One region of the Lysinibacillus phoenicis genome, then DNA from elsewhere that is predicted to be linked to it. Evidence: predicted binding sites of a transcription regulator. Region 1 holds the regulator's gene; each other region holds the start of a gene.
The links. The regulator LexA, encoded in region 1, represses DNA repair genes until DNA is damaged. The targets are predictions, from matches to a motif close to CGAACATATGTTCG.

Region 2: ABC382_RS02275 (YolD-like family protein) is a predicted target of LexA. The motif match lies at 2,043-2,056, and genes of this name have one in related genera.
Region 3: parE (DNA topoisomerase IV subunit B) is a predicted target of LexA. The motif match lies at 4,861-4,874, and genes of this name have one in related genera.

Annotation. Positions count from the first base shown of each region.
Region 1 covers NZ_JBDFMP010000002.1:1,567,079-1,575,590, forward strand. Annotated here, with positions in the region: gene tkt (transketolase) at 1-1,719, opposite strand, end outside; gene ABC382_RS09530 (DUF896 domain-containing protein) at 1,846-2,079, opposite strand; gene ABC382_RS09535 (GNAT family N-acetyltransferase) at 2,265-2,795, shown strand; gene ABC382_RS09540 (DJ-1/PfpI family protein) at 2,911-3,330, shown strand; gene ABC382_RS09545 (helix-turn-helix transcriptional regulator) at 3,421-3,612, shown strand; gene def (peptide deformylase) at 3,605-4,177, shown strand; gene ABC382_RS09555 (YneB family resolvase-like protein) at 4,218-4,883, opposite strand; gene yneA (cell division suppressor protein YneA) at 4,880-5,194, opposite strand; gene lexA (transcriptional repressor LexA) at 5,360-5,977, shown strand; gene ABC382_RS09570 (gamma-glutamyl-gamma-aminobutyrate hydrolase family protein) at 6,087-6,809, opposite strand; gene ABC382_RS09575 (prepilin peptidase) at 6,842-7,594, opposite strand; gene ABC382_RS09580 (DUF2339 domain-containing protein) at 7,878-8,512, opposite strand, start outside.
Region 2 covers NZ_JBDFMP010000002.1:228,066-236,577, forward strand. Annotated here, with positions in the region: gene ABC382_RS02260 (cation-translocating P-type ATPase) at 1-591, shown strand, start outside; gene ABC382_RS02265 (DUF3231 family protein) at 640-1,116, opposite strand; gene ABC382_RS02270 (cupin domain-containing protein) at 1,214-1,900, opposite strand; gene ABC382_RS02275 (YolD-like family protein) at 2,250-2,585, shown strand; gene ABC382_RS02280 (GNAT family N-acetyltransferase) at 2,920-3,396, opposite strand; gene ABC382_RS02285 (hypothetical protein) at 4,126-4,350, opposite strand; gene ABC382_RS02290 (MBL fold metallo-hydrolase) at 4,621-5,463, shown strand; gene ABC382_RS02295 (SDR family NAD(P)-dependent oxidoreductase) at 5,691-6,449, opposite strand; gene ABC382_RS02300 (LysR family transcriptional regulator) at 6,586-7,467, shown strand; gene ABC382_RS02305 (SDR family oxidoreductase) at 7,470-8,411, opposite strand.
Region 3 covers NZ_JBDFMP010000002.1:392,381-400,892, forward strand. Annotated here, with positions in the region: gene ABC382_RS03160 (GerAB/ArcD/ProY family transporter) at 1-182, opposite strand, end outside; gene ABC382_RS03165 (hypothetical protein) at 212-445, opposite strand; gene ABC382_RS03170 (Ger(x)C family spore germination protein) at 450-1,649, opposite strand; gene ABC382_RS03175 (spore germination protein) at 1,679-3,220, opposite strand; gene ABC382_RS03180 (HesB/YadR/YfhF family protein) at 3,434-3,724, opposite strand; gene plsY (glycerol-3-phosphate 1-O-acyltransferase PlsY) at 3,744-4,346, opposite strand; gene parE (DNA topoisomerase IV subunit B) at 4,895-6,871, shown strand; gene parC (DNA topoisomerase IV subunit A) at 6,868-8,512, shown strand, end outside.

The sequences.
Region 1 (8,512 bases):
TAATGCTTTTTGTGCTTCAACAGCAAGTGAAACCTCTGAGCCTGTTGCGATTAAAATCGCATCTGCAACTTCTTTTGTAGCAGGAGACACTGTATAAGCACCTTTTGTCACACCTTCACGTACTGTTTCAATAGAAGCGTCAAGTACTGGTAAGTTTTGACGAGATAATACTAAAACTGTTGGTGTTTTTTCAGAAGCTACTGCAAGTTCCCAAGCGACTGCTGATTCGTTTGCATCTGCAGGACGAATAACAGATAGATTTGGCATTGCACGTAATGATGCAAGGTGTTCGATTGGTTCATGAGTTGGACCATCTTCCCCTACTGCAATTGAGTCATGTGTAAATACATATGTTACAGGAAGACCCATTAATGCAGATAGGCGCACTGCTGGACGAACGTAATCTGAGAACACGAAGAACGTACCACCAAATACATTTAAACCACCGTGAAGTGCCATACCGTTCATAGCAGCACCCATTGCAAATTCACGAACACCGAACCAGATGTTGCGACCTGCATAATGGTCTGCTGAGAAGTCACCAGCGCCCTTCATTGTTGTTTTATTAGAGCCGGCAAGGTCAGCTGAACCCCCAAAGAAAGATGGTGTTTTCTTTGCGATGGCATTGATCGCATCACCAGATGAAGAACGCGTTGCTACTGATTTACCTGCCTCATATACTGGTAATTCAGAAGCAAAATCCTCTGGTAATTCACCATTCATTGCTTTTTCAAATTGAGCTGCTAACTCCGGGAATTCTTCTTTATATGCTGCAAATTTAGCATTCCAAGCTTCCTCTGGTTGTGCTCCTTGCACTTCAGCAGCAGCAGTAAATGTATCATATACTTCTGCAGGAATCTTGAACGGTTCGTGAGCCCACTCATAGGCAGCTTTCGTTAAAACAACTTCATCTGTACCTAGTGGTGCACCGTGAGAATCTGCTTTACCAGATTTATTTGGAGAACCAAAACCAATAACCGTTTTTACTTCAATTAATGTTGGTTTGCCAGTTGATTTTTTCGCTTCTTCAATGGCAGCATTAATCGCATCAACATCTGTACCATCTGCTACTTTTAAGTAATTCCAACCATAAGATTCAAAACGTTTTTGCACGTTTTCTGAGAATGACTTTTCTAAGTCACCATCCAAAGAAATATCATTAGAATCGTAAAGCACGATTAATTTTTCAAGTTTTAAGTGGCCTGCTAATGAAATAGCTTCAGCAGCTACACCTTCCATTAAGTCACCATCACCACATAGTGCAAATGTGTAGTGGTCAACGATGTCATGACCTGGTTTATTGTAAGTAGCCGCTAAATGACGCTCAGCCATTGCCATACCAACAGTCATAGCAATCCCTTGACCAAGAGGACCAGTTGTTGCCTCTACACCTACTGTATGACCGTATTCAGGATGTCCTGGTGTTAATGAATCCCATTGGCGGAAATTTTGAATTTCTTCCATTGGTAAACCATAGCCTCCAAGATGAAGTAAGCTGTATAGAAGCATTGAACCATGACCAGCTGACAGTACAAAACGATCACGGTTATACCATTTTGGATTGGCTGGATTATGGCGTAATTGTTTTGTCCATAGCGTATAAGCCATTGGCGCTGCCCCCATCGGTAAACCTGGGTGACCAGAATTTGCTTTTTCAATAGCGTCGATTGACAAAGTTCGGATAGCATTAATTGCTAATAGATCCGCATGTTGAGTCATTATATTGTGACATCCTTTCTCGTCCTATATATTGTTCTTTTACAGTTTAGTCAACATTGCTGTAGAAAACAATGCTTTTGTTATACTATTTGGTTTTTCATACATACTTTATTGAATTGTGTCACATTAATTTAGAAATTTATTTTTTTTCGCTTGTCTAACCTTCTCTGGTGTGACATCATTACCTTCTACATCCACCACTTTTACATTTTCAATCGTATCGCGCATTGTTGCTCGGAACGTATCTAAGTACTCCTTACGAAGCGCTGTTCGCTCCTTTGCCTCTTCCTCTGTTAATTGTCCACTTTTTGCTTTGGCAGAAAGTTCATTAATTCGATTAATTTTTTCTTTTGATAACATTGTTACACACCTTTCAATACCTATCTTAAAGACTTCAGTATGCAAAGTATAGCATGGTTTCCCTTAAAATGCAGTTATACCAACCCTTAATAACACCTCTTTGCTATTATTCACATGACTTCCAGATGTTAGAGGTGTATAACTATAGTAAAAGGAAAAAATTGATAGATATTGGGGGAATGAACGTGAATATTACAACACAACGATTACTTATCAGAAATTTTGAAGCAAAAGATTTTCCTGCTATTTATAGCTATTTGTCAGATAAAACGGTGATGCATTACATGCCTGAAGGCGTTTTCGATGAAGAACAGGTACGAAAATTTATAATAGAAAACAGTGATGTACAAGCCAAACATTTTGCCATTGTTTTAAGAGAGCAACAATTGGTGATCGGTCATATTGTTTTTCACCGATACTTTGGTGAACATACTTATGAAATCGGATGGGTTTTAAATCCTCTTTATCAGAACCATGGGTTTGCTTCTGAAGCGGCGCGTGCTGTTTTAGATTATGGCTTCACCGAAATGAAGCTTCATAGAATAATTGCAACATGTCAGCCCGAAAATATCGCTTCATATAGGGTCATGGAAAAGATAGGTATGCGACGTGAAGGTTTTTTTAAAAAATGTATACCGCATGGTGAAGATTGGTGGGATGAATTTTATTACGCCATTTTGCAGGAAGAATGGACGAACAAAGGAGAGTGTGAATGAAGAAAACGGCTGTATTATTATACCCTCAATTTAGTGAATATGAATTAAGCGTGGCCTTGTCTATATTAATGCAAGGGGGCAAACCTTCATCACCCTAGGTTTAAACAATGAACCAATACGCGGGGAATCGGGTTTATGCTGTGTAGTGGATTCTCTAATAAGCGAGGCGAACTTAGCTGATATTGATAGTCTTGTATTGCCAGGATGCATGGACATATCTTGCCTACAACAAGAACAGGAAATATTCGATTTTATACGTGCAATCCACGATAAAGAAGGCATTATCGCAAGTATCTCTAGCTCCCCCTATTTATTAGCAAAGGCTGGAATTTTAGCAAACAAACAATACACGGTTGGTTTGCCTTTAGATGGAATAAGACAGTTAGGGATTTTTGATCTACGACATTATTCTGACGAACTCTTTGTGCAAGACGGCCATATCATTACAGCACGTGGTAGAGCCTTTATTCAATTCGGTATTAATTTAGGGAAAGCGCTAAATCTAAATTTTAATGCCAACTGGTATGAAAAATAAAACACTCCACATGTCTAATTCCTTGGACATCTCTTGAAGATTTTCGCTATAATAATGTCTAATACTTCGGACAAAAATGGAGGGGTAAATCTGAAGAATATTATCAAAGTTTTGAGAAAAAGATTAGGAATAACACAAGCTGCTCTTGCTAAGGAATGCGGGGTTGTCAGACAAACAATCAATTGTATTGAAAATGATAAGTACGATCCGACGCTTGAGTTAGCTTTTAAAATTGCTAAAGTCCTCAATAGTCGTATTGATGAGGTGTTTATCTATGAATAGATTTCATCCTAATTATATGATTACTATGAAAGATTTCGTAAAAGAGGACTCCGTATTATTACGAAAACAAACACAAGAAGTGACAATCCCTGTGACAAAAGAAGACCAACATACATTATTATCAATGCTGCAATATTTAAAAAATAGCCAAGATCCAAATCTAGCAAAAAAATATAAGCTTCGACCTGGAAGTGGACTATCAGCTAACCAAATTGGCGTAGATAAACGAATGTTTGCTATATTTTTTGATGACTATGAAATGATGTTGATCAACCCTAAAATAATCAGTCATTCTGTAAATATGATTTATTTACCAGAGGGAGAAGGGTGTTTATCTGTTAATCGACCAGTCCATGGTTTTGTGCCAAGATATGAACGTATTAAGGTTAAAGGTTATAACATTAATGGACAAGAAATCATCGTGCAGTTACAGGGCTATGGTGCAATTGTTGTCCAACATGAAATCGACCATCTAAACGGCATTATGTTTTATGATCGAATTAATAAAGAACACCCTTTTAAACTACCTACTAACGTAAGCATAGAAAGCTTATCTTCCTATTAATAGCGAAGTACAGAAGATAAAAAAAGATTAGCAGGCTATATCATTTTCCTGCTAATCTTTCTTGATGTTCTTGAAATCTGCGATGGACAGTCGCTTTACTAACTTCAAAACCTAACCCTCTAAGCGTTATAGAAATTTCTTCAAAGGTAAATCCACGTTTACGCAGCTTGACAATTTCATCTACAGGTAGTTCCTTACGCTCCTGACCATGCGGGTTACCTCGATTCGATAAATTATTTTCAGGACGGTAGCCATTCTCTACAGCACGGCGCATACCTCTACGTATTTTAGCATTATGTATTCTACGCTGGTATTCCTCTACTATCGCTAAAATCTCAAGCAGCATCGTGTCCATTTCGTTTAGTTGCACCGGTCCTGCATCACGCATAGAGAAAACATCTGTTGCTGATTTTTGTAACAAATGCAACACAGCCATCCTTGCATTTCCACGTCCTAAACGTGTTTCATCTTGTACAAAAAGCGCGTTAATCCCCTTTTCTTTAATGAAATCAAGCATTTCAAGTAAGCCCTCACGTTCTACATCGTAGCCGCTGTGCTTATCCTTAAAAACGCCCTTCACCTCATAACCTTGCTCTTTTGCATAGCGCAGTAACTCTTCTTGTTGGCGCTCTAAAGACGAGCTTTGTGTTTCCTTTTCAGTACTTACACGGCAATAGACAACAGCCGACAGTTGATTATTGATCATTGTTCGTTTCTCGCAATTTCAATGGTATTGATGGGATCGGCCTGATTACTCACTACAGGAATGACTAGAGATTTTCCTGCCACAATTTTAATATCCGCTAGCTCATTTTCTGTTTTCACAAGCTTAATCCAATCTTCAGTACTCATTTTACCACGGTATTGCTCTGCTAACGACCATAAGCTATCCCCGTGTTCGATTTGAATTTCAGCGTAACTAACGTGTCCTGGATCAGTAATGTAAAGATATCCTGCAAATAGTAGACAAACTCCCATCAAGATTGAAATATGTGTGTTTTTCTTTAACCATGTCATGTTCATAACCCCTTTTTAGAATGTTTGTTCGGAATGTATGTTCTCATAATAAAGCGAACAAACGTTTTTGTCAAACACTTTTCGAACCTATGTTTGCATACGTGTTCGCATTCTGTTATACTATCAAATAAGAAGAATGATATTAGAAAAAAGAGGTGAGCACTCATGAAAAAAGTTTCAAAAAGACAAGAGGATATTTTAGCTTTTATTAAAGAAGAGGTACGAGCTAAGGGCTATCCACCATCAGTACGAGAAATCGGGGAAGCAGTTGGACTTGCTTCAAGTTCCACTGTTCATGGTCATCTAGCTCGATTAGAACAAAAAGGCTTTATTCGTCGAGATCCAACAAAGCCACGTGCGATTGAAATTCTAGAGCCTGAAGAATCCATTCAAAAGCAACAAGTAATTCATGTTCCACTTGTTGGTAAGGTTACAGCCGGTTCTCCTATTACAGCTATTGAAAACATTGAAGAGTATTTCCCGCTACCAGATACGTATGGCACAAGTGAAGATCAATTGTTCATGCTTGAAATTATGGGGGAATCAATGATTGAAGCAGGAATTTTAGATGGGGACTTAGTCATTGTGAAGCAAAAGGCAACAGCCAATAACGGTGATATTGTTGTAGCTATGACAGCTGAGGATGAAGCCACTGTAAAACGTTTTTTCAAAGAAAAAAACCATTTCCGTTTACAGCCTGAAAATTCATCCATGGAGCCAATTATTGTCGATCAAGTTTCTATTTTAGGACAAGTTGTTGGTCTCTACCGTCGTGTGCATTAATTACGAAAATAGGTATCGAGGATTATATGTTCCTTATGAGCATGTATCCTCTTTTTTACGCAAAAAAAGAATCCACATACTAGCATTGGATTCTTTACTCTATGCCCTTCTAAGCTTCTTTTTTGAACTTTAAGCTAGCCTCTACAAATGCTGAAAATAATTTTTTAGCGTTCTCTTCTCCTGCTATGGCCATTTCCTCAGGATGCCACTGAACTGCCAAGCAAAATGGTAAATCTTCATGAACTACCGCTTCGATAATACCATCGCTTGATTTCGCTGCTACTTTTAATTTCTCTGCTAGAACATTCACAGCCTGATGATGAAATGAATTTACAGCAACTTTCTCTTGTTCTAAAATAGTTGCTAATAAATTATCTGCAATAATCTGTACATAATGGGTAGCTACAGCTCGACCTGATTGCTGTGCATGTTTAAGCAACTTCGTACTAAAATGGTCACTATCAATGTCCTGATATAAAGTACCACCTAATGCGACATTTAAAATTTGGATTCCACGACAAATACCGAAAATAGGCATTTTTCGTATAAAAGCAGCTTCAATTAAAGCTAGTTCAACTGTATCCCTCGCTGGATGAATTTTCCCTAGCTTTGGTGATGGCTCTGCTCCGAATAGAAATGGATGCACATCATAGCCACCCGATAACAATAAACCATCTGTAAGAGCTAAAATTTGAGCCGCATCCTCCTCAACACCTAAAGGAATAATAAGCGGAATTCCTCCCGCCTCAATAATACTTTGACTGTAAGCAGCATTTAAATGAGCGGATAAATCATCCTCCACAAAGGCTGTAATGCCAATAACCGGTTTCACTTGCTTCCCTCCGTATTCTTGAAGATTGACAATTACCAAAAACCTAAATACCAATTGATTAATGAATCACCATAAAAATAAACAATGATCGCTGCTAAGGCGATAGACGGACCAAAGGGGAAGGGTGTTTTTCTTCCTTGCTTACGCTTGAACAAAATGATAACCCCCACAATCATACCGATAACTGCCGCCAGAAATAGTGTTAACAGTGTATTGATTGTGCCAAGAACGAGTCCAATTAAAAAGAATAATTTAATATCTCCTCCACCCATGCCACCATTCGATATAACCGCAATAACATATAGTATGCCAAAACCAACGACAGCACCCACAAGACAATCCCACCATGGTGTTAATGGCGATAGTACCCGACCTACAACGAGGAATGGTAAAAAGAATATAAGCACCCTATCTGGGATGAGCATATAGGCTAAATCCGAAACAATATTAATAACGAACAAGGAGATAAATAAAAGCGCTACAATAAATTCTATGCCCCAACCTAGCCGCCAATAAGCAAAGGCAAACAAAACACCTGTCCATATTTCTATTGCTGGGTATATCCAACAAATTGTATAGCCACAGCTTCGACATTTCCCCCCTAAAAACACATAAGACAATACTGGTACTAAATCAATCATCTTTAATTGTCTATTACAGTTAGTACAATGTGAAGGAGGATGGACAATCGATTCCTTCTGTGGGACGCGTAAACCTACCACATTATAAAAAGAGCCAAAGACAAGCCCAAATAAAAATATAAAGATTGTATAAGCCATTTCCATTTTTTTGACCTCCTAAACCAATAGGAGCCCATACAAATCGTATGGTTCACCTATCCATGTAAGTATTGTTCAATAACAAGTCCTTCTAACATTGTTAGGTTATTAAAGAATCTATTAAAATACTTGTCGCTATGGAAAATTTGGATAAAAACAATAGAGAATGAATGATGTAAGATTAGGGAAATGTTGAACTTTAAAAAGCGGGGAATATAGTAAGGTTTCGATATCATTTTAACATAATGTAAAAAGAGATTCCAAAATACATTGGAATCTCTTTTCTTCTTTATTTCCTCAACAACCTACCCGACAACAGCATGCCAATCCCACCAATTGTAATAAACAGAATTGCTCTAATTAATAAATCAAGTGCGGATAAGTCAAAGAATATAAGCTTAATAAACGCCATGACCAAAATGACAAAGCCTGTTGTACGGAGTGTTTTAAGATGATGTTTTGAACCAAGCCATAATGAAACACTGGCCGTCAAGAATAATGTGATCGTTGTAAGGGCAATGCTTAGCTTCCAATCTAGTACGTTATTATTCGTAAACTGTTGAATCAGCCCCCAAATAGAAATCATTGTGAGTACAATACCAGAACTTACAATAGCATCGACATATTTCCCTAGAAGATCTTCATACAATCGGTAAATAAGCCCTTTTACAAAGATATCTACGATGATGGCTACAATGACTGCAATATAAACAAATCTAGTGATAATATTTAAACTATCCATCATTGAAGTCTTGGTGCTAATCAGCAAAGAGAATAGGAGGAAAAATGCGCCGAGAACTGGTGTTAACGCTCGCCCTTTGTATGATTCGGCAACTAGTAAAGAGCCTGCAAATAGTGCAGCTAATGTAATACTCATCATATAAGGAATACCGTTTGTGACCACAAAATAAGCATTGTCTAGTT
Region 2 (8,512 bases), 1.3 Mb from region 1:
TTATTATCTGGTAATGCTGGAGCTATTTTTGTTGTGTTATATGCAACGGTGTTAGGCCTACCTGTTCCTTTTGCGCCTGTCCATCTATTATTCATCAACTTATTAACGGATAGTTTGCCAGCTATCGCCATTGGGTTAGAGCCCAATAATAAGAAAACGATGAAGGACAAGCCTAGAAATATTCATACACCTTTATTAAATAAAGCCTTTACGACACAAGTAGTATTAGAAGGTATTTTAATTGCCACCTCCACCATTATTGCTTTTCAAATTGGTCTATCGACAGGCGATACGTTAACAGCTAGCACAATGGCCTTTACAACACTGTGTTTATCCAGATTAGTGCATGGTTTCAACTCCAGATCCAAAGAGTCGATTTTCGCTATTGGTGTATTCTCGAATAAATATACATGGCTCGCTTTCTTAATCGGTGTGCTCAGCCTACACTTTGTCTTGTTTATGCCAATGCTCACAACAGTCTTTGAGGTTGCCCCATTGACGATTGCACAGCTAGGCTTCATTTATAGCTTATCTGTATTACCATTCCTCGTAAATCAATGGTATAAGCTTCTGTTCGTTAGGAGACGATAGTAAGTTAAAAAAAGAAGCTTCCGTTATGGATGAAACGGATGCTTCTTTTTAGCGTGGACGAGCCTCTAACCAACCTTTACGCTGACTATAGTCAATCAATTTTGATCCCAGTAGTGAATAACGCATATGAAGTTCACCATATTTTGTTAAATGGAGCTTCTTCACTGACAGATCGAGTGCTTGACTTACGGAAATTAAAGAGGAGGCGATATTCATGGATAAAATCGCACTAATTTCACCATCATTAATCATCGATTTGCCGCGAAGGTCTGTTATTTTCATCGTATTATACTCGATGGATGTAGTAGGTGCCAAGACGCCATTTTCCTTAAGTAACAATGTCAGGTGCTTATTTTCCTCTTTTAAACATTGAATAAACTCCAGGATCATTATCTTTAATTGTTTATCACGCGTATGCTTAAAAAAGGCATGGCTTGAAGCAATATATCCTTGATTGACACCAAGCTGTGACCAAAGCTTAAAAATCTCCTTAAATCGTAATGATGCTAGATTGTCTTTTAACATTGAGACACTTCCTAACTCTTAGGTTATCTAAGATTAGGATGGACAAGAAATGACATTCTATTCATCTTTTACAATAAAAGTTTACTAAGAGAACGTACTAATAATATGTGCCATAGGGATACGGATGTGGATAAGGGTAACGATATGGATACGGATAAGGACATGGTTTCATATAGTGCTTTGGCTTCGTTTGTTTATCGGTTGCTGATTTGACATGATTACAGCCTTTTGCTGGACCAATATAAGTTGTTGGAACAACCGGTGCAATGGTTTTCTTCCATTGTTCCTCATCTAAACAATACGTGTGAGCCATAATATTAGCTGGAGTAAATTTCAATATATCAGAGCCTAAAATGACTTCTGGTGTTGGCGCATCGAAAATAGCGAGTAAATGGGTGTCATCTTCTGTCGCTATTTCATAATGCCACCAGCCCTGTGGTACATTAGCGACTTGCCCAGGCTTGATCGGATAGTTTTGAATTTTCTTCGTAAAGGGATTCAATAGGGAAACTGTCGCCGCCCCAGTAATACAATAGACAAGCTCAGCTGCATTTTGATGGTAATGTGGCTCAACAACATTATCTTCACTTAAAAAAATATCGAGTAAAGATACATTTTCTAATGTATTTAATTGTTCCACGCCAAGCACATTAATATAATTTCGTGAATCCTTTTTAAAAAGCGTACTTTTGTTGACATCAAAAGTGAATTCCGCAGACGGGGAGGAATAATCAATATTTGTGTTTATAGTTACATCCTTTCTCACTTCAATTGTACTCTTCATTATCACCATAGAGTATGTTTCTATTATTGCTAGGCTTACACAAATGCCTAGCTCTCAGTGGGAACTCCTGCTTCATCTGCCTTTTTAAAGTTACCTAAAATTACCACTTCTATTTAAGAAAGTACATACGTATAATAAAAAACGAACATTTGTTCTTCTTCAGAGAGCTATGTTTACGAACTACAGTAAGTAAAGGAGCATTCAACATTATTATCATCAATGGTCATGTAATGGATACCTAGAAAATATGGAATGCTAGCTTTATTACGAGTTGCTTCCTATACAAAAGTGGGCACGGTGTTTCACGCAATGGCTTATATGGCGGACACTTGCTTAAGGAGTGGAGAAAATGATAAAAGATAGAGGAACAATGAAGTGGACAGCGATGATGTTACCAGAGCATTTAATGCTTTTGAAAGAATGGAAACAAGAGGTGTTTACAGAGCCACCTCGTGAACGCACTGAATGGGAGCTTGAAGAATTACAGCAAACGATCTCGCGAGCAATTGTTCAACATAACTATATTATGTTAACTATATGGGATCAGGCTCATTATGTTCAATGGGGAGGCTTCATTCAGGCGATGCATGAGGAGGAGTTATTACTAGAAACTATCACCACAACGAAGCATATTCCCTTAAAGTATATTTATGCTGCCCATATAGAAGATGATGGCCTTGAATAATAGAGAGCATCGACTATTAGACCTCAATGTTTACAGCTCGACTTTGCAGTGAAATTATTGCAGCATATCTAACAATGTCAGAGCATTTTAAGATGAAGCGTGTATTGTTCCCTTCCATTGTTAACGTTTTTATAGAAGGATTATGTTCACATTAAACGTCAGCTCGCCAAACAGCATATTCTTTATACTGGTATTTTATAGACCATTATTTTATCGATGCGCGGAATGTTGCGGTAGGAAATGATGAGGTGTTCGTTAAAAACCGAGTTGGAAGAGCTTGTTTTAAAACAATTTAACATCACTCATTTGAAAAAACAAATGAGTGACGGTTTCTTTAAAGTGGTAACTGCATAACAATTTGTTCACCAATAGGCCCCATTCTTCTTTCTCCGTTATCTACAAAGCCCACTTTGTGATAAAGATGCTGTGCGGCGATATTTTTGTGATTGACGACTAACACCACTTCATTACATTCATTAAAATGTTGCTTCACAAAGTCAGCAAGTGCAAACATTGCTTTTTTAGCATAGCCCTTACTTTGTTGTTGATGATCGATGGATAAGGCAGTTAACAACATAGCATTAGGGTTTGTAGAATATTCCTTTACCCTGTCAGTTGCATGAAGAACAAAAAAGCCAACTGGCACATGATCACTTAATATGACGATAGGATATTGTCCAACTGTCTCTATGGAAATTTCTTTTGGAAGCGCTGTAAATTGGTGTTGGTCTTCCGGTAGTTCAAAACTATGTAACTGCTCCACATAATCTTCTGAAAAATGTACTAATTCAATGTTCGCTGTTTTTTGCATAAAAAAGCCTCCTTTTTTATTATTCTAACTACAGAACAGGTGTTCGTCAAGGAGGCTTGTATAAAAATAATGTCAGCTAGGATAGTTTAACTTAAAAAATTACCAAAAAATAAAATGAAGGAGATACTGATTATTAGGATAAGTGTGATCAACATTGTTATGATCCCTCGTAGCAATGTTGCTAAATTTTTTACATCTTTCATTCCAACAAAGCTGAGGTAGAAACAGGCAATGGACAAGAGTAGAGTCAATGTCAATGGATGAAAATGAAGTTGTGTAACAAAAAAGTCTCTCATTGTGCCTGAAAGAAAAAATAGTAGGATGCAGCCTAAAGATAAAACAAATGACCAGAAATTTAAATTAATTCCCATTGTTTTCCTCCCTCCTATAGAACGAATTTGTCGTATGAATGTTCCAATGATACCGTTTGATAGGGTAAAGGATAAAACAGCGAAACGTGGAATGACAAAAAGAGGTCACTTGGACGAAAGTGACCCCAAATACCAATAAAAGGAGTGTACGTAAAGTTGAAAGAACTTTACACTACTATTATTATGATGAGCTAGCGTTTTAAGATAGTTATCTATCTTAAGCGCTAGCTTTTAATTTCAACTAAATACTTTAAGTATTGAAAAAACGCTGTGAGAAAAACTCCAATTAAAAAGGACAATAGATAACTTGTATGTCAACTAAGGAGTGCCAATAAAAAAACATCCTAGATGGATGTCTTTAGTATAATGGCTGCTGCATCTGACAAGGTGGAAAGCCATTTACATCTTGAATCATATGAAAATCGTATTGTTTTAAGGCAAATTGGCTTTGATACAAATATTCGAGGACAAGAAGCTTTCCACCTGAAACGCCGCAGAGGACACCAGAAGTACCCTGCCCATTTGTAAAAGAAACACCGACTGGCCGCCCGATTAAATAGGGGATCTCGTGTTGCCAAGGCACAATTACCACTCCTTTTATTGTAATATATGAAAGAAGTGGTAATAGGTGTGGAGGTCAAATACCTAAAAATGGGAGTCGTTTTGTCAGTAGCTTATAACGATTAAACAATATACTCTTCCAATTGTATTAACAGTCAATGGAAGACTTTTGGCACTTTAGTGTATTTGGTTTATGCAGTTTTTAATCACAATTTTTGCATGCATTAATTTTACTGAAGAAAGGAAAAATAGGTTTGTCTTGATAAAATATGAAGCGAAAGTAGGTTTGGAAATGGACAAGGATTTACATTACGGTGATGATTATAAATTTATACCGGCGACATCTGTAGGGAGCGGTATTGGCGTAGAAGTACGACCTGATTTATATCAATATACAATACAGATCGTCAATATTGTGCTGTACGGTCAAAATGCCAATGAATTTGTGTTAATAGATGCAGGTATGCCGAAAAGTGCGGAAGAAATCATTGCTGTAGCGGAAAATCGTTTTGGAGCCAATGCTCTTCCCAAGGCCATTATATTGACTCACGGTCATTTTGATCATGTGGGAGCCATTATTGAATTAATCAAACATTGGAATGTCCCTGTCTATGTGCATTCTTTGGAATTACCCTATGTAACGGGAGAACAAAATTATCCACAACCTGATTCTACAGTTAACGGTGGTTTGATTGCTAAAATGTCACCTATTTTTCCGCATGAATCAATTCAATTAGGGAGTAACGTGAGTGCTCTTCCTTCAGATGGTTCTGTCCCCCATATGCCAGGATTCCATTGGATTCATACGCCAGGGCATTCACCAGGACATATTTCTTTATTTAGAAGCGAAGATGGTGCATTAATTGTTGGAGATGCCTTTGTAACGGTGAAACAAGAATCTCTCTATAAAGTATTGACCCAGACAAAAGAAATTAGTGGTCCACCTAGATATTTGACAACGGATTGGCAAGCAGCTTATGAGTCAGTGAAAAAATTAAAGGAATTAAGACCTTCTGTTGCCATTACAGGACATGGTTTAGCAATGGAAGGAGAAGAATTGACAGAAAATCTTCAGAATCTTGTGGATGATTTTGACCAAATTGCTTTACCTAATCACGGTAAGTACCTCAATTAGCTGTAAAAAGGGCGGGATAGCACAGTACAAAAACATCTTGGGGGCGATGTTAAAGGTGCTATCCCGCCATTAATGTATGTTTGTATAGTAATGAACATAACCACTGTAAATAAATTGAAAAGCAATTGAAATATAGATTAAAAGCTAGAAGTAATAGATAGGAACAGGAAAAAACAGTGGGGTAAAAACTACCCACACTGTTTACTTATTAAAGTAGAGAATGGTACTTAGTGAGCAACTTGCCCGCCATCTACTCCGTATACATAACCGTTACAGAAGCTTGCAGCATCTGAAGAAAGGAAGACAACTACTTCAGCAATCTCTTCTGGTTTAGCAGAGCGACGCATTGGCACATTAGAAACAACCTCGTTCCATACTTCAGGACTATCTTTCCACATTTGTGTCATTGGTGTTTCTGTTAATCCCGGTGCTACAGCATTTACACGGATACCATCTTCTGCATGGTCAATAGCGGCCGCTTTCGTTAAGCCAGTAACTGCATGTTTGGCAGTAACGTATGGGGCCATATTTGGATCGGCAATTAAACCTGCTACAGATGCAGTGTTTACAATTGTACCACCACCATTTTTGATCATGTATTCAAGCTCATGTTTTACAGCAAAAAATACACCTTTAACATCCACTGCCATTACTTTATCAAAAGCCTCTTCTTCAATATCAACGAATTTGGCTGGCTTATTTAAAACACCTGCATTGTTGAAAGCGTGATGGAGTCCACCAAATTTTTCTACTGTTTGTTGTACTAATAATTTCAATTGATCAGCGTTTGTTACATCCGTTTTAAAAAATACAGCTTCTCCACCTTCTTGTTGGATTAGCTCAACCGTTTCTTGTGCACGATCATCGACATCTCCAATGGCTACTTTCGCACCTCGGCGAGCAAAAGCAAGTGCTGTAGCACGACCAATACCCGTAGCTGCTCCAGTTATTAAAACAACACGACCTTCGAAATCTTGTAAGTTCATATTTCCTGCCTCCTATTATTTAAAGAGCTTCTAGTTTACATGTGTAGTATAGCGTTCCTTAAAAATTGTATTCAATAATTTTGTAAGAATGAGCTTATTCCTTTATAGTAATAAGCATTAGAGGGAGGACAAAAAAATGCAACTAACACAAATAGAATATTTTTTAATGGTAGCCCGCCTAGAGCATATGTCCAAAGCAGCTTTGGAACTAGAAATTTCACAGTCTTCCTTAAGCAAAACGATTGCGCGTTTAGAAGAAAATATTGGCGTACCACTCTTTGATCGAAAAGGGAAATCGATTCGCTTAAATGAATATGGGCGAATGTTTTATGAGAAGGCGGAAAAAGCGCTAGATGATTTATATGAGGCAAAGACAGAGATTCAAGAGCTAGCTAATATTAGAGAAGATAGTGTCGCCATTAATGTCATGAATTCAAAACTATTACCCAAACTGTTTTTTAATTTTTATAAAAAGCGTCCGAACGTTAAAATCCGACAATATGTATTACCAGATAAATTAGCCCAACAAAAATTAATTTATGGTGAAATAGATTTAATGATTGTTATCAATCCGATTGCTGATCGAAGAATAGAATGGGTTCCACTATTTACAGAAGAGATTTTTTTAGTCGTTCCAAAAAATCATCCTCTTGCTGTAAAAGAAAGTGTTTCACTAATTGAAACCAAGGACGAGCTATTTATATTATCCGAAACAGAGCAAAATTTTCGAGCAACTGAAAACCAACTATTTGAAAAGGCAGGCTTTACTCCGCAAATTGCATTTGAAGGAGAAGATTTGTCAATCATTTTACAATTAGTGAATGAAGGGAAAGGCATCTCTTTTATTTTTAAAAATTCTTTTTTAGATCAGTATTTAGATAATGCCAAGATATTGAAAATCTCAGATCCTGAATGCTTTCAAACGGTAGGCATTGCTTGGAATAAAAACAGAAAGAGTTCATTTGTTGTCAATAGTTTTCGTGATTTTACGATCAACTTTTTAAGTGATAAGAAATAGAATTAAGATTGGGTCGATTCACCACCATCTACATGTAATACTTGCCCTGTAACATGTCTAGAATCATCCGATGCTAAATACACAAATGTAGGAGCCACCTCAAAAGGCTGTGCCATACGGTTAAATAAATTAGTTCCATGTAGGGCGTTTTCATCTGAAGAGAAGCTGGAAGGAATAAGTGGTGTCCAAATACGGCCTGGGGCTATCGCGTTTACGCGAATTTGCTTGTTCGCAACGCTTTTTGCCAAGGAGCGAGTCCAGCCAACAATAGCTGCTTTTGTAGCAGTGTAATCAATTAATAAAGGTTCACCTGCATAAGCCACAACGGAAGCAGTACCAATAATAGAGCTTCCTGCTTTTAAATAGGGAAGGGCTGCTCTTGTCGTATAGAAATGAGAATAAACGTTAAGCTTAAATGTTTCATCAAATTGTTCATCTGTGATGTCTGTAAGATCATTTTGTTGGAATTGAATACCGACATGGTTACATAAAATATCTAAACGGCCAAAAGTGTTAATCGTTTCTAAAACAATGTCAACACATTGTTTTTTATGACGTAGATCCCCAGGAAGTAACAAACACTTTTTGCCTAGCTCCTCAATTCTTTTTTTCGTTCTATTAGCATCCTCATGCTCATCTAAATAGGCAATGGCGACATCGGCCTCTTCCTTTGCAAAGGCAATGGCAGCGGCAGCGCCCATCCCACTATCACCCCCAGTGATAAGAGCAACTTTCCCCTTTAACTTGCCACTCCCTTTATAATGAGGGTTTTCAATGATAGGCTTTGGTACCATTAAGCTTTCTAGACCAGGCTGGCGTAATTGTCTTTGTTCGGGTTGTGTTAGAGGCACCTCTTTGTATTGTGTGATTTTACCATAAATAGGATAGTGTGGGTACGGATCGTCTTTTTTATTGTCCTCAAACCATTGTTGATAAAATTGAATTTGTTGTACTAATTCCTCGTAGTCTTTTGAATTCCAGTCATTTGGATTGTTGATAACCAATCCCTCCTTTTCATCATATACTATGAATGCTTACCTTTTTA
Region 3 (8,512 bases), 1.2 Mb from region 1:
GCTAGCGTCATAAATAATTTAATAACCAGTAAACTGAGGATGACCCCAATACTGGCAGCAATCCACGAATCTTGCTTAGCGGCACTTGTGATGCTAGCGGGAATAATTAAAATAGCTGTACCGATTGAATAAAGGAGGGTAATAATTGTAAATTGTCTTGAGCTAATGATTTCCTTTTCCATCGAATCCCTTCCTTTTTTAGTCATTCTCTCTATTTGCTTAATGACAAAATATAATCTCTAATCGGTGTAAATATAAATGTTATTAAATCTAATGGGCTCGGAATATGGATTTTAAGGGCAATTGCCATATTTAAAGCCGTACCAATAAGTAACAAAATGGAGAACACAACAATGCCCTTTGTATCCTGTTGTTTTTTTAGTTTTGGAATAAAAATAATGCCTACGATGACCGAGATGATCAAGATCGCAACGGCTAGAACCACTTCGTTACTCCTCCTTTGGTTTGTTTAGTAATGAGTTTTGCATTGTACCTAAGCCTTGCGTTTTCACCTTCACATGAACATGAATCGGCAATTCTGGAAAGATAGTTGGCCAATCATTTTTGATTTTTTTCCACTGTTTTGCATCTGCCCGATGGAGTGTATCACCAAATCCTAGAACATCAACTTCATATTGTTGTTGTATTTTCTCTAATGCTTCTTCAATTCGCCCTTTGATACCTTGAGCTGTTTTTTGATTCACATAATCAATAGATTTAGGTTTTGAAAGGTCGATATCACATTCTACTTCTCCCACGTTCTGCTCCACTTCAATTTGAACATCGATTGCTGGCTCTCCATGTTGAAAGGAGCCTTTTACTTTTGTTTTGGAATGTGTGATTTCTGTAGATAAAGTACCTTTCTTCGGACAAGCGATGATTTCAATGGTACTTTTAATTTTGTCACTGAGAAAACTAACACTTTTACTTTCTTCCTCTGTCAGTAATCCGATGAATTTATCCTTTTTAAAGACAGCTAGACCTGCGTATTGTAATAAAACGGGTGTTTTGACGCGCTGAACATTGGCTTGATCGACGCCTAATTTTTTATCGCCGTGAATTTCAATCGCAGAAATTAATGCTCCTTTATCCTTACTACTTAATGTGTTAACTAATTCATCTATATTAATAGCGATTGTGGAGCCCCAAGCCTTTTCAGAAACCTCAAGTGAATTTAACATTTTATTAGCAGGCACCTTTTCGATGGGTGTTAGTACATTTAACACATCCTTTGCTGCAGCCTCATAAGACATAATGACATCGAAATCTTTTCGAAATTCATGATCCCTCGAAATTAAATCGAGTGATTCACTGATTCCTTCTTTTGCGAGCTCTTCTCCTAAGACGACTACTTGCAGATGAGCAAAATAGGGTTTCCGTGCTGCAAGTGTTGTCATTTTGCGAATAGCCTCAAAGATAGTCTCACCCCTCGCATGATAGCTAATAACAGGGGAGCGTTGTGTGGAGGCTTGTTTCATCGACACTTCACTAGGATCGACAATCTGCACGGTGACCTCATATGCATCGTCTATTTTATCTATTCCAAGTGCAACGACAATGGCTAATTCATTTAATTCACGCTTACTCCAGCAACCACTTAATAATAAAGTGAGGATGCAAAGTAAGCCGATCACTTTTATTTTCGCCATATTTAATTTCCTCATTTATTCAATAGTGATTACCTCTTTTTTACATCTTTATATTGATGGCCTCTGACAATGTTTTTCTGGTTAACTAAACGAGGTCGTGTTAGTAACTTTCTACGTGGGAATAATAGAAAGGCATCTTTTTGATCCTTCAGGACTAACGGTGCAAATGGGCTTAAATAAGGTACACCAAATGATCGAATACTACATAAATGTAGAATAATCAACATAATGCCAAACATTACACCAAATAAACCAAACATCGCAGCACAAATCATTAATGGAAACCGTAGCACACGAATAGTATTCGATAGGCCATAAGCAGGGAAGAGGAAACTACAAATGGCCGTTAAGGCGACAATGATGACCATTACAGCTGAAACAATGCCTGCTTCAACCGCTGCTTGACCAATAACTAAGGTACCTACAATCGACACAGCAGGACCGATTGTTCTTGGCATACGAAGTCCAGCTTCCCTCAAAACCTCAAAGGCAATCTCCATTATGAGTGCCTCTACTACAGCTGGGAAGGGGACGCCCTCCCTTTGCGATGCAATACTGATTAACATCGGTGTTGGCAGCATTTCTTGGTGAAAGGTTGTAATGGCTACATACAGTGATGGTGCTACTAATGCTAGACTAATACCAAAAAAGCGCAATATGCGGATCAGGGAGCTTATCATCCAATGCTGATAATAATCTTCTGCTGACTGTAAAAAAGATGTAAATAACGCTGGCACCACTAAGACAAAGGGTGTTCCATCTACTAAAATCGCTACTTTCCCATCTAATAATTCACCAGCAATGACATCGGGACGTTCGGAGTTGTAGATAGTTGGAAACATGGTATTTTTAGAATCCTGAATGAAATCCTCAATATAACCACTTTCCAATATGCCATCAATATTGATGCGGTCTAAACGAGCTAATACCTCTGCGACAATTTTGTCGTTCGCGATGCCATTAATATACATGACTGCTACATCTGTTTGTGTGACATCACCGATAATACGTGATTTAATCCAGAGGTTTGGACTTTTTATTTTACGACGGATTAGGGCTGTATTGGTACGAAGTGTTTCCGTAAAGGATTCCCTAGGTCCTCGTATAACCGATTCCGTCGATGGTTCTGTTACTGCTCGATCTTTCGCACTTCTTGTGCTGGTCACTATCCCTTCAGCAAAGCCATCTAATAATATAACCGTTTCACCATTGAGAATAGCTTGGTAGAGCGTTTTAAAGTGCTCAATATTTTTTACATCACCAACTGTTAAATAGGAATTTCGGACATATTCATTAATGGTTGTAATTTCAATATCTTGTTCTTCCTCAATGTTAGCCATCAGTTTATCAATAACAGAATCGGAAATGGTTGTTTTATCTGATAAACCATCAATCGATATAATGGCTAGGTGATGAGGTTCAGTTTCACCAATAGTAATTTTTCGTATAATGATGTCATTGCTATGACCGAGTGAGTTCTGAATGATTTTTAAATTTTTAGCAAGGGACGTGTATAACAAATCGTTCATAGTATGGGATGGGGAGGTATCAATATTGTTAGACGTGGACATGTGTTTTCCTCCTCAAATGGACGTTCATTACCATTAGAGTGGACAAATTTTTTACCAGATAAACGAAGAAGGCATGAAAATCTGCCATGGATTTCTACTGGATGTCTTCTCAGCTTCGGGTACCGCTAAAGATTACTTCAACGTAACAACCTTGGACCATGAAGCGAAATAAAAAACAGTGTTTCCTTTCATATGCCGAAAGGAAACACTGTTTTATGTACGATAATCATATTGTAATTCATCTTTACTTGCATCAACGTCAACATGTAGATTGTAATCGTTAAAGAACCAGAGGTCTTTCTCTTCAATGTAATAGGTTACACCATCAATTTCTGTTTGAACACCTATAGCGATCGGTTCTTCACGAGTCATGCCAAGTGAAAAGCCTTCGTGAAAAGGACTAGAACCACCATAGCGTGCATAAAAGCGAATGGTATCACCTGATTCTACTTCCATTTCCTGCTTGAACCATTGTAGGGCTTCATCTGTTAATGCAATGTTCATTTCGAATGCTCCTCTCTTCCTACAGCCATTTTACCTTTGGCTCGGTGCCGTTTTTAATCCGTGAAATATTGGCACGGTGACGATAAATAATAAAAGTGAATAAAAAGGCTACCAAAATGCCTAATGCAAAGTCACCTGTAACAAAATAATAAACGATTGCATAAATAAGTGCTACTAAAGCGGCTATCATAGATGTTAAACTAACGATTTTAGTAATTTTTAATGTCACAATAAAGGCAATAAATAATAGGACAAACAGTGGCCATGAATAGCCTAATAAAACACCCGCAGAGGTTGCCACTGCCTTCCCACCACGGAAGTTGGCGAAGATTGGAAACATATGGCCGATTACGGCAACTAGGCCGAGTAGTAACGGATGGAGCATACTGTCAGAGAAAATAGGAAGTGTCACGAGTAACACTGCGGCAGTTCCTTTTAAAACATCCATCACGGTCACCACGATACCCGCTTTTTTTCCTAACGTGCGGAAGGTATTGGTTGCACCTAGATTACCGCTCCCGTGTTCACGAATATCTGTGTTATAAAAAATTTTGCCTATCCATAATCCAGAAGGTATAGAGCCAATTAGATAAGCACATAAAATAATAAGTCCATTGATCATAGCTGGACTCCTTTCATTCATAGTCAATACTTGGTACTAATAGTTTGTAACAAGTATTTTACACTTTTTCTTGCTAATCTACAATGTTATGAAGGAGATTTCATTATGGGTCTTGAATTCAATTACCATAGGGTAGTCTTTTAGACATGAGAGGATCAGTTGTGGAAAAAAGCCTTTTTAAAAATATAGGCATAAAGGCAATTTTGTCAATCGTTCATTCCTTTGGTAGAATAGAAGTCTAACTTTATCCAGTTAATCGCGAGATACATCGTAGCACTTTCATCGCTCGTGATGAGAAGCCAAACAAATGGAAGTGAAACTAAATAGGCTACTATGCGTCAAACGATAATGGATAGTAGTAGCAGTCTGTCTTGCTTAAATTCCAAATTTAAGCAACTGTTGAAGATGTTTACTATAAAAAGAATCAAAACTGTGAGCAATTTTTAAAATTTTATTGGACCTGTCGCTAGCTATTGACAGGAAATGCTATTATTATTAGGATGAGAACATAAATAGAACATGTGTTTGTTTTTTGGAGGGGAATTTTTTTGACGAATAAACAGTCACCTAGCGTCTATAATGATGACGCTATACAAGTATTAGAAGGATTAGAAGCGGTACGCAAACGACCCGGCATGTATATCGGTTCGACGGATGGCCGTGGACTTCATCACCTTGTGTATGAAATCGTAGATAATGCGGTAGATGAAGCACTGGCTGGCTTTGGATCTCATATTATTGTCAAGATTCATCAGGATCAGAGTATCAGCGTGCGAGACTTTGGCCGTGGTATGCCAACAGGTATGCATAAAATGGGCAAACCAACCCCTGAAATTATTTTTACTGTGCTGCATGCAGGCGGTAAATTTGGACAAGGGGGCTATAAAACAAGTGGTGGCTTACATGGTGTAGGTTCTTCTGTAGTCAATGCACTCTCAACGTTTTTAGAGGTTACCATTCATCGTGACGGTAAAAAATATCGTCAGCGTTTTGAGAACGGTGGACATCCTGTTACAACGCTAGAAGAAATAGGACAAACAAAGCAAACAGGTACTCTTGTTCATTTCCTACCGGATGACAGTATTTTCTCTGTCACAAAATTCAATTATGATACGTTAGCAGAGCGTTTACGTGAGTCAGCCTTTTTACTAAAAGGGTTAAAAATTGAATTAATTGATGAGCGCGAGGAAGGCAAAAGTGATGTGTTCTTTTATGAGAATGGCATTGAAGCTTTCGTTGCGTATTTGAATGAGGAAAAAGACGTCCTTCATCCGGTGAAGTATGTAGAAGGTATCCAGGATGAAATCGAGGTAGAGTTCGCCTTCCAATATAATGATGGTTATTCGGAAACGATTTTATCCTTTGTTAATAATGTTCGTACACGTGACGGTGGAACACATGAAACAGGTGCGAAAGCAGCATTAACGCGTGTATTTAATGAATATGCACGAAAAATTGGCTTGTTAAAGGATAAGGATAAAAACCTTGAGGGGACTGATATTCGTGAAGGCTTAGCGGCCATCGTCTCTGTTCGTATTCCAGAGCATTTATTGCAATTTGAAGGACAAACAAAGGGCAAGCTTGGGACAAGTGAGGCACGTTCTGCAGTAGATAGTGTAGTGTCTGAGCAAATTTTGTATGTACTAGAGGAAAATGCGGAGTTATCAGCTTCTCTTGTGCGTAAAGCCATTCGTGCGCAGCAAGTACGTGAAGCTGCTCGTAAAGCGCGTGAAGATGCACGAAACGGCAAGAAAAACAAAAAAGGTAGTACCATTCTGTCTGGTAAACTAACGCCTGCACAGTCTCGGAATGCCGCAAAAAATGAATTATACTTAGTCGAAGGTGATTCTGCTGGGGGCTCTGCGAAACAAGGGCGCGACCGTACATTCCAAGCGATTCTGCCACTGCGCGGGAAAGTCATTAACACGGAAAAAGCCAAGCTACAGGATATTATGAAAAATGAAGAAATCTCAACGATTATCCATGCGATTGGCGCAGGTGTTGGTACAGACTTTGCTGTAGAAGATTCCGCTTATAATAAAGTAGTAATCATGACCGATGCTGATACGGACGGAGCTCATATTCAAGTATTGCTATTAACGTTCTTCTATCGATATATGCGCCCACTTATTGAAGCAGGAAAAGTCTATATCGCGCTACCTCCACTTTATAAAGTTTCTAAGGGTACTGGAAAAAAAGAAGTCATTGAATATGCTTGGACAGAAAGCGATCTACAAAAGGCCATCAAAAAAGTTGGAAAGGGTTACATATTACAGCGTTATAAAGGTCTTGGAGAGATGAATGCAGACCAGCTTTGGGATACAACGATGAACCCTGAGACACGGACATTAATTCGTGTCACAATCGAGGATGGTGCACGTGCAGAGAGACGTGTCACGACGTTAATGGGTGATAAGGTAGAACCCCGTCGTAAATGGATCGAAGCCAATGTAGACTTCGGTATGGAGGATGATGCCAATATTTTAGAGAATGAATTCATCCAACAAGAGGAGGACCAAGCATGAGTAGTACGGAAAAGTTTCAAGATTTACCTTTAGAAGAAGTAATGGGTGACCGCTTTGGTCGCTATAGTAAATATATTATTCAAGACCGCGCGTTGCCTGATGCACGTGACGGTCTTAAACCAGTACAGCGCCGTATTTTATATGCGATGTTTACAGAAGGAAATACCCATGATAAGCCGTTCCGAAAATCTGCGAAAACAGTCGGTAATGTAATCGGTAATTACCATCCACACGGAGATAGCTCTGTCTATGAAGCGATGGTGCGTATGAGTCAGGACTGGAAAGCACGTCATATGCTTATTGAGATGCATGGGAACAATGGTTCGGTCGATGGAGATCCACCAGCTGCCATGCGTTATACGGAGGCACGATTATCTGCGATTGCTGGTGAAATGCTACGAGATATCGGCAAGAAAACGGTTGAGTTTGTACCGAACTTTGATGACCAGGATATGGAGCCAACTGTTTTACCAGCACGTTTCCCTAACTTACTAGTGAATGGGTCTACAGGGATTTCGGCGGGGTATGCGACAGATATTCCGCCACATGCTTTAGATGAAGTGCTAGATGCCGTATTAATGCGCTTAGATAAGCCTACTGCGACAGTGGATGAATTAATGACGGTCATTAAAGGGCCAGATTTCCCAACAGGTGGTATTATCCAAGGCGTTGATGGCATTAAAAAAGCATATGAAACGGGTCGCGGTAAAATTATTGTCCGTGCACAAGCGGTTGTGGAGCCTATTAAGGGTGGTAAAGAGCAAATTGTTATCACAGAATTACCTTACGATGTCAATAAGGCGAATCTTGTGAAAAAAATTGATGAGCAACGCGTAGATAAACGTCTTGAGGGGATTGCGGAAATTCGTGATGAATCTGATAGAACTGGCTTACGTGTTGTCATTGAACTGAAAAAGGATGTACCAGGACAAGGAATTCTCCAATACTTATTTAAAACAACGGATTTACAGGTAGCTTATAATTTTAATATGATTGCCATTCATAATCGTCGTCCAACAATGATGACCTTACCATTATTATTGGATGCCTATATTGCCCATCAAAAAGAAGTAGTCACGAACCGTTCCATTTACGATTTACAAAAGGCGAAGGATCGTTCCCATATCGTGGATGGGTTAATTAAAGCCCTTTCCATTTTAGATGAAGTGATTGCAACAATCCGTTCTTCTAATGATAAAAAGGATGCCAAGCTTAATTTACAGGCGAAGTTTGATTTTACAGAGGTACAGGCAGAGGCGATTGTCAGCTTGCAATTATACCGTTTAACCAATACAGACATTACAGAGCTTCGACAAGAACAGGACGAGCTAAATAGGTTGATTGCTAAGCTAGAGGGGATTTTACAAAGTGAGGCAAAGCTTGTACGTGTCATTAAACAAGAATTGCTTGATATTAAGAAACGCTTTACAGAGCCTCGTCGCTCAAGAATTGAGCAAGAAATTGAAGAGATTAAAATTACCTTAGATGTTCTTGTACCAAGTGAAGAGGTTGTCGTAACCGTAACGAAGGATGGCTATATTAAACGTACTTCGACACGTTCACATGCCGCCTCAAATGGTCAGGATTTTGCGATGAAGGATTCGGATTACTTATTGTATGAAGCAACCTTAAATACACAGC